3 regions of the Peribacillus sp. S4 genome follow, and region 2 is predicted to be linked to each of the others. Evidence: predicted binding sites of a transcription regulator. Region 2 holds the regulator's gene; each other region holds the start of a gene.
The links. Region 2 encodes Rex, which represses fermentation and respiration genes when NADH is low (regulators of the CRP and FNR family bind a similar motif). Its sites were predicted from a motif close to TTGTGAAATATTTCACAA; they were not measured.

Region 1: ACJ9PY_RS21920 (DUF1641 domain-containing protein) is a predicted target of Rex. The motif match lies at 2,499-2,516, and genes of this name have one in related genera.
Region 3: ACJ9PY_RS08875 (L-lactate dehydrogenase) is a predicted target of Rex. The motif match lies at 2,393-2,410, and genes of this name have one in related genera.

Annotation. Positions count from the first base shown of each region.
Region 1 covers NZ_CP175708.1:4,608,025-4,612,939, forward strand. Annotated here, with positions in the region: gene ACJ9PY_RS21895 (STAS domain-containing protein) at 1-10, opposite strand, end outside; gene ACJ9PY_RS21900 (Lrp/AsnC family transcriptional regulator) at 129-560, opposite strand; gene ACJ9PY_RS21905 (DJ-1/PfpI family protein) at 711-1,295, shown strand; gene ACJ9PY_RS21910 (hypothetical protein) at 1,857-2,012, opposite strand; gene ACJ9PY_RS21915 (hypothetical protein) at 2,074-2,244, opposite strand; gene ACJ9PY_RS21920 (DUF1641 domain-containing protein) at 2,566-2,997, shown strand; gene ACJ9PY_RS21925 (NAD(P)/FAD-dependent oxidoreductase) at 3,036-4,217, shown strand; gene hxlB (6-phospho-3-hexuloisomerase) at 4,330-4,881, opposite strand; gene hxlA (3-hexulose-6-phosphate synthase) at 4,878-4,915, opposite strand, start outside.
Region 2 covers NZ_CP175708.1:305,586-310,500, reverse strand. Annotated here, with positions in the region: gene groL (chaperonin GroEL) at 1-646, opposite strand, end outside; gene groES (co-chaperone GroES) at 705-989, opposite strand; gene ACJ9PY_RS01650 (CPBP family intramembrane glutamic endopeptidase) at 1,323-2,048, shown strand; gene ACJ9PY_RS01645 (YdiK family protein) at 2,045-2,257, shown strand; gene ACJ9PY_RS01640 (redox-sensing transcriptional repressor Rex) at 2,286-2,945, opposite strand; gene moaC (cyclic pyranopterin monophosphate synthase MoaC) at 2,979-3,485, opposite strand; gene ACJ9PY_RS01630 (ATP-binding cassette domain-containing protein) at 3,619-4,915, shown strand, end outside.
Region 3 covers NZ_CP175708.1:1,840,422-1,845,336, reverse strand. Annotated here, with positions in the region: partial or broken gene ACJ9PY_RS08885 (L-lactate permease) at 437-933, opposite strand; partial or broken gene ACJ9PY_RS08880 (L-lactate dehydrogenase) at 1,027-1,206, opposite strand; gene ACJ9PY_RS08875 (L-lactate dehydrogenase) at 1,381-2,343, opposite strand; gene ACJ9PY_RS08870 (hypothetical protein) at 2,693-3,109, opposite strand; gene ACJ9PY_RS08865 (nucleotidyltransferase domain-containing protein) at 3,253-3,789, opposite strand; gene ACJ9PY_RS08860 (DoxX family membrane protein) at 4,005-4,391, opposite strand; gene ACJ9PY_RS08855 (IS110 family transposase) at 4,782-4,915, shown strand, end outside.

The sequences.
Region 1 (4,915 bases), 1.3 Mb from region 2:
CAAAACTCACTCTTCTCCACTCCCTTTTTGAACATCCAACTGTGATTTTTGTTACTATTTACTTTCTATATGTGTGGAGTTTTTTCCTGCTAATCGCTCATATATTAAAGAGAAGGTGTTGAAGCTGGTTAAATCTCCTCTCCCGAAAAAACATTTTTCGATGCGGAAGAAAAGATCAGATGGGTGGAAGACTTCCCATATTTAATGGCTTCATCGACGAAGTCTTCCAGCGTTTCCATCGAATATGTACTTATTTTAATAAGATAACTGTATTGACCGGCTAACCGGTGGCATTCCAGAACTTCCGGATGGCTCAAGCTAAATTGATAAAAATCTTTGCATCTATCCGTTTCGAATAATATGAATGCCGTAATGCTCCTATCAAGTTTTTCAAGTGATATTTCCGTTTTATACCCCTTTATCACTCCGCTTTCCTCTAATTTATTCACACGTTCTTTCGTTGCTGGTGCCGTTAAGGACACTTCTTGCGCCAGTTCTTTCATGGACATGCGCCCATTATTCTCAAGCAAGGAAAGTATTTTTTTATCCGTTCGATCCATCTCAATCGCCCCCACTTTTTATAATTAACAGAATCCTTTCAAATACATTATAAAATAAAAAGAAATGTGATGAATACGTAATTAATCACATGTATAAAGGAATTTGCTTTTTATATAATTAATTCAAATATAAATAAGGGGGATGCTGTTATGAAAAAAGTATTGATGCTGCTATCCAATGGATTCGAAGCGGTTGAAGCAAGTGTGTTTACAGATGTATTGGGGTGGAATAAATTAGAGGGCGATGGCACCACTGACCTGGTTACGGTGGGACTTCACGAACGATTGAAATGCACCTGGAATTTCATCGTGCAGCCCGAACTGACCCTCGATCAAGTGAACCTTGATGACTACGATGCTCTGGCCATTCCAGGAGGCTTTGAAGAAGCCGGTTTCTATGAGGATGCCTATGATCAGAGGTTTCTTAATGTGATCAAGCATTTTCATAATAAAAACAAAATCATCGCAACCATTTGTGTAGGTTCCCTCCCACTAGGAAAAAGCGGGATATTGAATGGAAGAAAAGCCACAACATACAACCACCCAACCAGTAAGAGACAGGGGCAGCTAAAAGATTTTGGGGCGATTGTCGTGAACGAACCGATTGTCGTCACGGACAATATCATTACATCCTACAATCCATCCACAGCATTCGATGTTGCCTTTACGCTCTTGGAAATGCTCACTTCCAAAGATAATTGTGAACATGTGAAGGAATTGATGGGCTTCCATTAAGAATGTCACTATTGGGATGTTGATTTCCGCTCAAGAAACTCGCTTATCCGCGGGCGGTCGGGGAGTCGCACTTTGTTACAAAATACAGATGGAAATCATACTTGGAGTCGAAGGTAATACTTTAGGTCAGTTGGTTCAAGAACATTATTTAAATACGTTTTCCGAACTCTTTCTCCTACAGTCTTTTTAGAAGGATGAAAACTTGAAACATGGAAGATATCAAAGCAATTATGAAGTACAACGGACCATGAAAGCAGCGGCAAAAAGAGGTACGGAATGGTCTAATTCCAGACCATGATTTTAAAAGAAACCTTTGGTTATGTTTTTTACTATTTTATACGGATGAACCCCTTAAAAGATTGAAGAAATTTGCGACACTCCTGCCGAATAACTGGCTAGCCGAGACCTCGCAGCCGCTTGCGGTGAGGAGGCTTGGCAGACAGTCGGCGGAAAGGGAGGGGTTTTCTGAAATCAACTGAAAAAAAACTGCAGGCAAACTCGTTTTTTTTTCGAGTTGATCTGCAGTCTGGGGTTCCGAGTGAATTCGGAACCTGTTTCACGTTATTTCCAATAAGCCAATGAACGGGTTTTCATGGATGCACGGTACTGTTTTGTTGATTCCGGCAAGGCTTTATTCGTTGCATAATCGATGATGACACCATACCGGCGAATGACATCGAGACTATCCAGCTCGCCATTGGCGAATTTATCTTCCACGCTTTGTATGTTTTCCTCAAGCCTGTTGTTCCTGCTATTTAAGTATGCTTACACAACAATATTATTTATCAGGTGTTTCCGATGTGCCTTCCTCGCTGTTTTTGAGGTAAACTTCAGAAATTCCATTCATACCTTCCATTAGTTGCGTTTTAGTATATTCCATACTGCCAACCAGTTTATGAAGCTTCTTATCATTATTCTCTTCTGTAAGTTTAGATTCTGGATCAGTCACATTTTTTCACCTCCATCATTTAGGATGGCAAATCAAGATGGAAATATGTACGACAGGCGTCGATGGCAGACACCCTCTTACAGTACACTTTAGGTAAAAACAGGTAACTTTCATTAATATCTGTACTTCAAATAAGCAGGAAAAGATGATTTTATGAATCTTTTTTAAAAAATCAGCTGTTTTCAAGCCACTAAAGGGATATACTATAGTTTAGCTTTTATTACATTTTTGTTAGTATTTTTTCTCGTCTCACATTGTGTAATATTTTACAAGTTTTTCTAATTACATCAACAAAATGCTTATTGCAAAGGAGAATTGGATATGTCAGAAACGATTACCCAATCACAAACTGAACAACTTAATGCCCGCCAAAAACAATTAGATGTACTGGACCAATTATTAAAGCCTGAGGTTCAGGAATCATTGAACACTTTAGTCGAGCAGTTACCAAAGCTAACTGAGTTAGTGAATATTTTAACAAAGTCTTATGATTTCGCTCAATCGGTTGCGACTGATGATGTGTTGAAAAATGATACGGTCAGCGCCATTTCGGAGATCGCGACACCTGTGGTCCATTCAGTGAAAGGGCTTGCTGCTAATGCCATCGAGGCTAAGGATCGTGCAGAAGCGAATAATGATGTGATCGGTCTTTTTGGTTTGTTAAGGATGATGAAAGATCCGGAAGCACAAAAGCTTTTCCGTTTCGCCCAAGCATTTCTTGAAGTCTCTGCAGAACGTAAAAACCAAAAATAATTTGATAACTTTCAATCAGTAAGGACGGGGGATTAACTATGTCAAAACAAATCGTCATCTTAGGTGCAGGTTACGCAGGATTACTATCTGCCTTATCCGTACGTGAATATTACAAAAAGGATGAAGTGCAGGTTACAGTGGTGAACCAATTTCCAACGCACCAAATCATCACTGAATTGCACCGTCTTGCAGGCGGATCCATTTCTGAACAAGCCGTTTCCATTCCTTTGGAAAAGCTTTTCAAAGGAAAAGATATCGACCTTGTCATTTCCAAAGTGGAGTCATTCTCGGTCGATAATAAAGAAGTGAAACTTGCCAATGGTTCCACATTATCTTATGATGCCCTGGTTGTTGCTTTGGGAAGCCAAACAGGATTCTTCGGCATTCCGGGACTTGAGGAAAACAGCATGGTCTTGAAATCCGTAAATGATGCTAACAAGATTTACAAACATATCGAAGATCGCATCCGCGAATATTCTCAAACGAATAATGAAGCGGACGCAACCATCGTGATTGGCGGCGGCGGATTGACGGGCGTTGAGTTAATCGGTGAAATCGTGGATCATTTCCCTAAAATCGCCAAAAAGTTCGGAGTGGACTTCAAGGACTTGAAAATCAAGCTTGTGGAAGCTGGGCCAAAAATCCTTCCGGTACTGCCTGATCACTTAATCGAACGTGCCATGACAAGCTTGGAAGCACGCGGCGTTGAATTCCTGACAGGTCTGCCTGTAACGGGTGTTAAAGGAAATCAAATCGAATTGAAAGACGGACAAACGATAACGGCCAATACGCTTGTTTGGACAGGCGGAGTTGCGGCTCTTCCTATCGTAGGCGAATCAGGCCTTGAAGTGGATCGCGGCAAAGCAACCGTCAATGAGTATTTGCAATCCAAATCCCATAAAGACGTATTCGTTGTCGGCGACAGTGCCGTTGCTTTCCCTCCAGAAGGCGGCCGTCCATATGCTCCTACTGCACAAAATGCTTGGCAAATGGGTGAGCTTGTTGGATACAACCTATATGCAGCATTTGAAGGCAAGAAACTTGAAGAATTCTCACCTGTAAACTCAGGTACACTTGCGAGCCTTGGCCGTAAGGATGCAGTGGCAACCGTTGGGGCCAATAACACGTCCCTTAAAGGCCTTCCGGCTACATTGATGAAAGAAGCAAGTAATGTTCGTTACCTATCACACATCAAAGCCCTATTCAGCCTGGCTTATTAATTCATGATCACCGTGACATGTTCACGGTGCATGCCCTTTATTCCCGTTTGGGAGTAAGGGCATTTTTCATATCAAAAAAGGCGGGCACCCGCTGAAAGGGTCCCGCCATATTTCACTCTACATTACTATGTTTGGAATAAGTAAGCTCGTGGCTGATGGACTCGGTTAATGAATAGTCCAAGCATACTGCATCACATAAAACATGTACACATTGATCAAACAAAGAACTTAAAGGCTGGACGCTTTTCGTTTCATGTTCCAAGCGATTTTTCGTTGCTGCCGGTATCACCAAGACCTCATGAGAGACATTCGCCAATTCCGATTGGTCATTCGTCGTGATCGAAAACACCTTGCATCCCACTTCCCTGCCTTTTGCTGCAACTGATATCACACTTTTGGTCGAGCCGCTCCCGCTAATGGCTATGATCAGATCGCCTTTCGAAATAGAAGGGGTAATCGTTTCCCCGACTGCATAGACGTTTAAGCCAAGGTGCATCAATCTCATCGCAAAGGCTTTGGCCATGAAGCCCGATCTGCCTTCACCAACGATGAAGATCCTGGTGTCGGTCCGTAAATTTTTTAGGAGCACATCCGTTACCCCTTCGTCCATTTTGTGAAATACACCGTTCATTTCTTCTAAAATAACCCCAATTTCCTTCTTCAAACTTCCTTCACACCTTTCTTTCCATTCACCGTTT
Region 2 (4,915 bases):
GATTCTCAAGGACAGCTTCCATTTTATCTGAATCAGTAACCATGTATGGAGATGCATATCCGCGATCGAATTGCATACCTTCTACTACGTCCAACTCAGTTGTGAAACCTTTAGACTCTTCGATTGTGATGACGCCGTCGTTACCAACGCGCTCCATTGCTTCCGCAATCAGTTGGCCCACTTCTTCATCAGCTGAAGAGATGGCAGCAACTTGTGCGATTGATTCTTTGTTTTCAACAGGTTGGGAAATGGCTTTCAATTCTGCGATTGCAGTATTGACCGCTTTCTCGATTCCTTTACGGATACCCATTGGGTTCGCACCAGCTGTTACGTTTTTAAGACCTTCACGGATCATCGCTTGCGCAAGAACCGTTGCAGTAGTTGTACCGTCACCAGCTACGTCGTTTGTTTTGCTTGCTACTTCAGCAACCAATTTCGCACCCATGTTTTCGAATGCATCTTCCAATTCGATTTCTTTAGCGATCGTCACACCGTCATTTGTGATAAGCGGCGAACCGAATTTTTTCTCAAGAACCACGTTACGACCTTTTGGTCCAAGCGTTACTTTAACTGCATCTGCAAGTGCGTCCACACCGCGAAGCATGGAGCGGCGAGCTTCTTCACTAAATTTAATTTCTTTAGCCATTTATAAGTACCTCCCTAAAATTTAAGAAAATTTTCGTTCAGTTAAGTATGATGTATAATTAGCCGATTACAGCTAGAATGTCGCTTTCACGTAAAATTAAGTATTCAGTGTCTTCGTATTTAACTTCAGTACCTGCATATTTTGAGAAGATAATTAGATCGCCTTGGGCAACCTCTAAAGCAACACGTTCGCCATTTTCAAGGACACGGCCAGTACCAACTGCTACTACCTTACCTTCTTGTGGCTTTTCTTTAGCAGTATCAGGAAGAACAATACCGCTTGCAGTTTTTTCTTCAGTTTGAACTAGTTCAATAATAACGCGATCACCTAATGGTTTTAACAAGTGAAACAACCTCCTCATATTCTCTTGATAATTTGTTTCATGATTATTAGCACTCATCACCATCGAGTGCTAACACATTTATAATATTAAATAAACCGAGCCTTTTTTGCAAGTATCTTATTGAAAATTTTTTATTAATTTCTGATAAATTACGGGTAAACTACTTTAGCATAATGATTTCCTAAACTTAGTCATTGAAATGTCATGTTAGGGGTACCTTTAAGTGGTGTTCTGCCCCAATTTTTGATACCATTTTGTAGTATGCGTTTATAGATTGTCCCCATGTCAGTAACGTTCCAAGCGGATGGGTGACTATAAAAGGAGTTTTCATTTTTGAAAAAAGAATATTGGTTCGTCATCATCACTTATATTGCCATGCAATTATCCAGTATTGTCGGGGTACCCATTTTCATGCTGATCGGGTCTTATACCGGAATGCCGGCTGATGAACTCGAAGTGAAATCTGCAGCATACTGGATAGTTTTCAGTTTTCTCGCTGCTTTATTCTTGATTCTTTTTTTAATGAGAAAAGATATGAGGGAAAAGCTGGACACGAGAAACCAAACTTCCGTATCCATGTCCATATTATGGGCAATTGCAGGAGTATTCATGGCTCTTTTTGCGCAAAGCATTGCCGGAAGCATTGAACAAATGCTTGGGGTGGAGTCTGAATCTGAAAATACGCAGCAACTCATTTCACTCATTTACAAAGTCCCCATGGTCATTTTCGTCACTTCAGTAATTGGACCTATATTGGAAGAATTAATTTTCCGTAAAATCATTTTCGGATCACTTCATAAACGCTTTAACTTCTTTATTTCAGCTTTAATCAGCTCAGTTATTTTCGGCTTGGCGCATGGTGAATTTGAACATCTTCTTTTATATACGGCAATGGGCTTCACTTTTGCTTTCCTTTATGCGAAAACTGGCCGCATTCTCGTTTCCATGAGCGCTCATATTGCGATGAACACGCTTGTTATCATCCTTCAAGTGGTATATCGGGAGGATATTGAGAAGATGCTAGATACTGCACAGGCCTTCATCGGAGGTTTATTATGAAACGTCAATCACCATTATTCATGGGCATCATTTATGCAGGCTTAGGGGCTCTTTTTACCGCTATCGCAATTCAAACCGTCAATTCTTCTGGATGGGGACTCTTTGCCTACATACTTGTCCTTATTGCGACTCTTGATTTTGGATCGGGATTACGCATGATCATGCTGCACTTTAAAATTAAAGCCGCACAAAAAAATAAGAAAAAATAAAAAAACGCTGCATAAATGCAGCGTTTTTTCATTCCTCCAAAGCCGCTTCTTCCACTACCGGATAATGTTTCAGGAAGTAGATGAGCGACTGAAGTTCCACGGCCAGGTCAATGTGGTGGACCCTTATGGATGGCGGCACGGTCAGCCGTGCAGGTGTGAAATTCAATATTCCTTTTATGTCAGCTTTGACTAGACGATCGGTTATCGTCTGGGCTACCTGTGCAGGCACTGTCAATATCGCTGCAGTAATATTATTTTCCTGCAATAGTGTATCGATTTGATCCATATGGTAGATGGGCACATCAGCTATTCGCTTGCCGACCTTTTCTTCAGATACTTCGAAAGCCATTTCAATTTTTGTATTATTATTTTTCATGAAATTGTAATTTAAAAAAGCGGTTCCTAAATTTCCCACTCCGATTAAAGCGACTTTGGTCAATTCATCTTGATCAAGTGTTTTTCTGAAGAAGGATAATAAATAATTGACATTGTAGCCGTAGCCTTTTTTCCCAAGCGCGCCAAAGTAGGAAAAATCACGGCGAATGGTAGCAGAATCCACTTTTACGGCTTCACTTAGCTCAGCCGAGGAAACTCTTTGTTTGCCTGAGGAATGTAAGTTCTTTAAAAATCGATAATACAATGGCAACCTTTTGGCTGTTGCCTGCGGTATCTTTGGGTCATGGTTCATTGTTCTTCCCCGCCTTCACACATGCTTTTCAACTTAATCTCTATCTGTTCGTTTTACTTGCCTTTTATAATCGCTACTAGACACTCCGCCTGTTTTCTCCACTAAGAATGTAGGCCCGATCACCATTCCCTTATCAATGGCCTTACACATGTCATAAACAGTCAAGGCAGTCACGGATGCAGCTGTTAACGCTTCCATTTCCACACCTGTACTCCCTTTTGTCTTAGCTTCCGTTTCAATCCTAAGCCTATATCCTTGTTCTTCTTTTTCCCAATCAAAGGCTATATTGACCCCTTGCAGAGCAATGGGATGGCACATCGGAATTATATTGGATGTATTTTTGCTGGCCATGATTCCTGCAACTTGTGCAACAGCCAGTACATCACCTTTTTTCATTTTATGGTTCGTGACCAATTCATATATTTCATCATTCAATAAAATGCTCGACTGAGCCACTGCCGTCCGGGTTGTTTCAGGCTTAGCACTCACATCGACCATTTTGGCCCTGCCCTGTTCATTAAAATGCGTTAAGTCTCCCATTTAAGTAACCCCTCCTAAATCATACACTATTATTCCACTTTATGTAATAGCTTTTCTTTCAGCTTGGAACCAAGCTGTTGCCGATAATAACTAAAATACGTTAAACTAACAGTAATCAATTGAGGTGAAATCTATGATTTTATTACAAATCAATCAACTATCGAAATATTATGGAGCTGAACTTATTTTATCAAATATGAAGCTCGAAGTTCAAAATAAAGATCGAATTGCCCTTGTCGGCCGAAATGGCGCCGGCAAATCCACTCTCCTAAAAATCATTGCCGGGCAGCTTTCCCATGATGGCGGTGAAATAATCAAACCAAAAGGCGTCACCATCGGCTATATGGCCCAGGATACTGGATTGGAATCCGCATTGACCATTTGGGATGAAATGCTTACTGTATTCACTGACCTTATAGAGCAGGAAAAGGAACTGCGTCGCCTTGAGGCTGATATGGCCAGACCTGACATCTTTGAAAACGAAACGGTTTACCAAAAAGTGCTGAATGAATACGACACTTTGATGGTGGCATTCAAAGAGAAGGGAGGTTATCAATATGAAGCGGATATCCGTTCCGTATTGCATGGTCTTCAGTTTGCCGACTTTGACTATTCTACCCCAATTTCCACTTTAAGCGGCGGGCAAAAAACAAGGCTTGCCTTAGGTAAGCTGCTTTTAAGGAAACCGGATATATTGATTCTGGATGAGCCGACGAACCATTTGGATATCGAAACCCTCTCTTGGCTTGAACAATATTTACAAGGCTACCAGGGAGCTGTCCTCATTGTTTCCCATGACCGCTATTTTTTAGATAAAGTAGTAAACCTGGTATATGAGATTTCCCGGAATAACATGAAAAAATACCATGGTAATTATAGTTCTTACCTAGAGGGAAAAGCGGAAGATTATGAGCGGGACATGAAACTGTTCGAGAAACAGCAAGGGGAAATCGAAAAGCTTCGCGATTTTGTCCAACGTAATATCACAAGGGCTTCCACAACGAAAAGAGCACAAAGCAGACGTAAACAGCTCGAAAAGATGGATGTACTGGACAAGCCGCAAGGTGATGAAAAATCCGCGAATTTTTCTTTCCAGATTGAAAGGCAAAGCGGAAATGAAGTACTCCACCTCCAGGACCTGGCTATCGGATACGAAGGGGAAACGGTATCAAAGAATATTAATTCCCGGATGACAAAAGGAGAGAGCATAGCTCTTGTCGGCCCAAATGGAGTTGGAAAATCAACTTTATTGAAAACGATCATTTCCAAGCTGCCTGCCCTTTCTGGGGATTTCCGTTTTGGAACGAACGTAGAAGTCAGCTACTACGATCAAGAACAGGCTAACCTTGTTTCCAATAAACGCGTACTCAATGAATTATGGGACGACTATCCCCTTAAACCGGAAAAGGACATTCGCACCGTACTCGGTA
Region 3 (4,915 bases), 1.5 Mb from region 2:
TAATGCGATTCCAATTTAGACAAATAGTCTTTTATTATACAACTAGTGCTGAAACTTTAGTAAATTCAAGTTCAATTTCACTTCCCGTATTTCTCATTTCCAAACTTTTATTACGTTTGTTATTGAACTAACCTCCCTCAATAAACTAAACACACTCTCACGATCGCTCTAGAATTCTTAGGATTTCATAGTCATATCATTAACAGTTATTTATGTAAGCTAGGCATCACACCTCAAGGGTAGGGATTTATCGAAAAAAGTGTATGCTAAACTAGCCAATTATAGGAAAAAATCAGTTTAAGCAATGTTATGATCGCACTAAAGGATATCAATGTTTCATGGAGGTCAACCCCTCCCATGTCTCACAGAATCGATGCTCCTACATTCCTTCGTTCAACCTTTCAATAAGGGGTTGCCGCAGCACCCCCTTATTCACTCCTGAAGCACCATTTGCTACTAGACAGAGCATGGCTGCCTGTAAAGGTTTGAATCCCAATGAAACTATTAGAAAGGCACAGATTGCAATCGGTACACCAAAACCTGCTGCCCCTTCAAGAAAGGCATTAAAGCAAAACCCAATAAGTAAGAGCTGAAGACGTTGGTCTTGTGAAATACCCGCAATACTTCCGCGTAAAACATCAAATTTCCCTGATTTAACAGAGATTTTATATAACCAGACGGCCATCACAATGATATAACCAATCGGCCATATCCCTTGTATTGTACCTTGTACAACACTCCCGATTGCTTTCCCAAAGGTAGCTTAAAGAGGAAAAGTACAATAAGAAGGGTTACAAATAAATTTAGAAGCGTTGCATAAATACCTCTCATTTTAAAGATCGTCAAACATAAGAGAAACAAAAGGATCGGTATAGCTGCAACTAACGCTGAAATAGCAAGATTATTAAATGGATCGATAGTTTCTACTAACATAATAACAGCTCCCTTATGTAAGAATTTCTTACTTAAGAATTTCTTACTTAAGAAATTAAAATACTCCCAAAATAGAGATTGAATATCTTTAAGTATTTTAACAGAGTGTGCCAACTTTTCTTTTTCGCTCTCATTTAGTGAAAGCTCCACAATATTTTTTGCACCTGTACGATTAATTACAGTTGGAGTATCAACATGAACATTTCTTTGACCATATTGGCCTTCTAACAACGATCCAACTAGTAAGTATCTGGAATAAAAATGCCGATACACCTATGCTAATGATTAGTGTAAGAAGGGCTGTGATAATGCCATTCATTTTAAATACAGTCAGACCCAATAGAAAGGAATATGACAGGAAAGGCAGCAACCAAGGCTGATAAGTACGTGTTATTCAATGGATTATAATCTTGAATCCACATGATGCTTCCTTCTTTCTATTTAATGTTATAATTTTAATTCTTCAAAATGAGGCGCCAAAATGTCTTTTAAGACATAAGCACTGTGTTGGAATTTCTGTTGTTCTTCTTCATTGAGTTCTAATTCAACAATTTCTCGGATTCCACTACGATTAATGATTGCTGGAACACCCATGTACACATGCTTTTCACCATACTGGCCATCCAGATGAGCAGAGACAGTTAACACGCTATTTTCATTGTGGAGAATGGCTTTTGTAATTCGCACAAGTCCCATAGCGATGCCATAGTAGGTAGCACCTTTTCCTTCAATGATTTTGTAGGCTGCATCACGTACATTAATAAAAATCTCATCTAAGTCTTCTTTTTTATAGTGTTCTTGGCGTTCAATCATTTTTAAAACGGGAATACCACCCACGTCTGCAGAACTATAAACAGGTAGCTCGCTGTCACCGTGTTCTCCGATGATATACGCATGCACATTTTTCGGTGCGACTTTAAAGTAATCACCTAGTAGGAAACGGAAACGAGCTGTATCAAGAATGGTACCAGATCCAATGACTCGTTCTTTAGGTAACCCACTATAATGCGATGTTGCGTATGTTAAGATGTCAACGGGATTGGTTGCAACAAGAAAGATGCCATCAAATCCACTAGCCATGACATTCTCGACTATTGTTTTAAAAATCTTCAGATTTTTATCCACAAGGTCAAGGCGTGTTTCTCCTGGTTTTTGGTTCGCTCCTGCACAAATTACAACTAAATCTACATCTGCACAATCTTCATACTCTCCAAAGCGAATATTTGTTGGATCTGGAGCGAAAACTTTTCCATGATTTAAATCCATCACATCACCAATTGCTTTTTCTTTATTTAAATCAATCATAATCAACTCATCTACAATTCCTTGGTTCATAAGAGCAAAGGCGTAGCTTGAGCCTACAAACCCTGTTCCAATTAATGCGACACGGCTTACTTTTTCTTTTGTCATAGGTTTTTCATCCTTTCATCTCATTAAGTTTTCAAAAGGATAATACTGTTTGTGAAACATTTCACAAATTAATGATACATCACTTTTTTCCAATTTACAATCCATTTTCAAAAAAAATTTGTTTTTACAAAGGCTACTAAACTGCATAAATTTTTCTGTAAAGCTACTCAGTTTCTATCTTTAACGCTCTCCCTTTTTTTAAAACGATTGAGCGGGGTCTTCTTAAGTATTGTCATTTTTCCATTCTAAAAAAACTTATTTTCATGGTAGTTGAATAAAGAAAAAGCTGCCTTAAAGGCAGCTCCAATCTTCAGCTAACGCACCTGTTAGCTTAATATTTTTCTATTCTTTATTTCTGTTCATTAAGTTTGAAAATAGAGGATAATGTTTCACCGTCTTTCCCTTCCAAAACGCCCCATACCTCCTTTTCATCCTGCACGTCTACGGAGCCAGCTTCGTTGAACCACACCTTATATTTCTGCCCTTCCTTGTTTTCTTGGTCTATAAACCAAAATGCAGAATCTTCTTTACTACTTTTATCAACTGATACTGTTTTATCCCATTTGACATTTGCTATAATGTCTTCAATCTTTTTGACATTATCTTTATCCAATACAGCTCGTTTATCACTTAATCCACCGTACTCTACTATTTGATAGCCAACGTCTTTTGCCTCAGGAGAACCCGAAGTTTTAGAGGAACTTGAACATCCCCCTAACGCCACAATGATAACAAGCAAACTGAAACTCCATAATAATTTCCTCATACTAACACCTCTTTTTTTCCAATTGTACCATTCATAAACAGTGTTGATTGAGGAATTCCAGTCTTTTATCAACTCTATTTTACTACTTCTTGTTAAACTAACCTGCCCCGTTAGTTCAGTTCTATAAGAATTTTACTTAACCTCTAACTTTTTGCATCAATTATCTGTTTAATAATTTCTATGCTTTTAAAATCCTTTGGACGAAGTGTTCTTCCTGTTCCTTGTTCGTAAACTCTTTTTTCCTCAAGTAATTGGTATGGGTTTAGAACATTTATTGATACACCTCTTAAATTATAAAGTTCCATTGGCAAGGCATCTTTCCTCCATACCCACTCTGGAAAACCGTTAGCGACTATATCGCCATTATCAGAATACCGAACAAATACAAAACTCACATCGACATTATTTTTGAGGAAATCGGTTTGAAACTCTCCTACAGGCTTTATTTGAAAACCAGCATTAACAAGAGCATGTTCCAAGTGCTCACGATAATGTAACCAAGTAACTAAATCAATATCAGTATGTGAACGAGTAATCTTTCCAAGAAGAAAATCTATCGCCCATCCGCCTCGTAGCCACAGGTTAAAATTAAGTGATAAGCAAATTTCATTTATTTCAAGAAGTATATTTAATTGTGATTTGCCTGTATCATTTTCTCCGGTAACATTCTTACAATCCATCCACATACACACCCTTTATGTACAAAGATTTTAAGCATTACCTTATTCTGCATAAGGATTGCAAAATCCTTCTTCAAAAAACCTGCCCCGTTAGTTGCATATAGAAAGAGCTGCCTTAAAGACAGCTCTGATCTTCAGTTAACGCACCCGTTGTTCAATAGCGTTATTGTAGAGTTGATACAAACTTGACGTAAAATGTGTAATTCAAGGAAGTATTAATGAGAAGGCTTTTTCTCCAAAATACTTTTAAAACTTTTTCTGTAACAAAACAACAAATAACTATTCATGATTACAATTATTACTGCTAAAACAAGTAACGAATGATCAAGGATCAAATGAAGTAAGAAAATGTTGGCTACAATTGGAGCCAATATTGCAAGTGCTAATGGGACAAATCGATTACTTAAAAGTAAAACTCCACAAACAATCTCTAAAAACTTTTCAAATATTAATAGATATTCAAATTTGAATAATGCCATCGCTTCGGGGCTAGTAGCAATAAATGGTTCAAAGTCAAAAATGACAAAATAACCGTTTAGACCTGCAATAAGGAAGATAAAACCTAAAAATATTCTGGAGAGATGTAAAAGGACTTTATTCAACCTGCACACCACCAATTTGATTTTAGTTTTAATTCTAATTTTATTATAGTTGGTTACTGCGCAGTACGATAAAACATTGTACTAATGCAACTAACCCTCCCCTATAGTTGCATAAGAAACTCCTATGGCGGCGCTCCGCCGCCACCATCTACTACGAAAATCTAAATTCAAAATAGAGTCTAACCCATTAACCCCTTGACAATAATGGAAAATAACAATACAACCAGGCTGAACTTTTTTTGGTGGATCTTAAGGAAGATACCCTGTATAAGAAACTGGTTGTGACAGTATGGAAGAACCATTTAGTGTACTGCTAGTACGTATACAAAAATTTTTGTAACAAATCTCCTGTCATATGTATTGTTAATCTTTTTTGAGGTGATTTCTCCTATGGAAGCAATGATTGAACGGTGTGCTGGCCTAGATGTACACCAAGAAACAGTAGTAGCCTGTGTATTATTTGGTCCATTAGATAAAAAGCCAAAGACCTCTATTGAAACTTTTTCAACTACAACAACGGGACT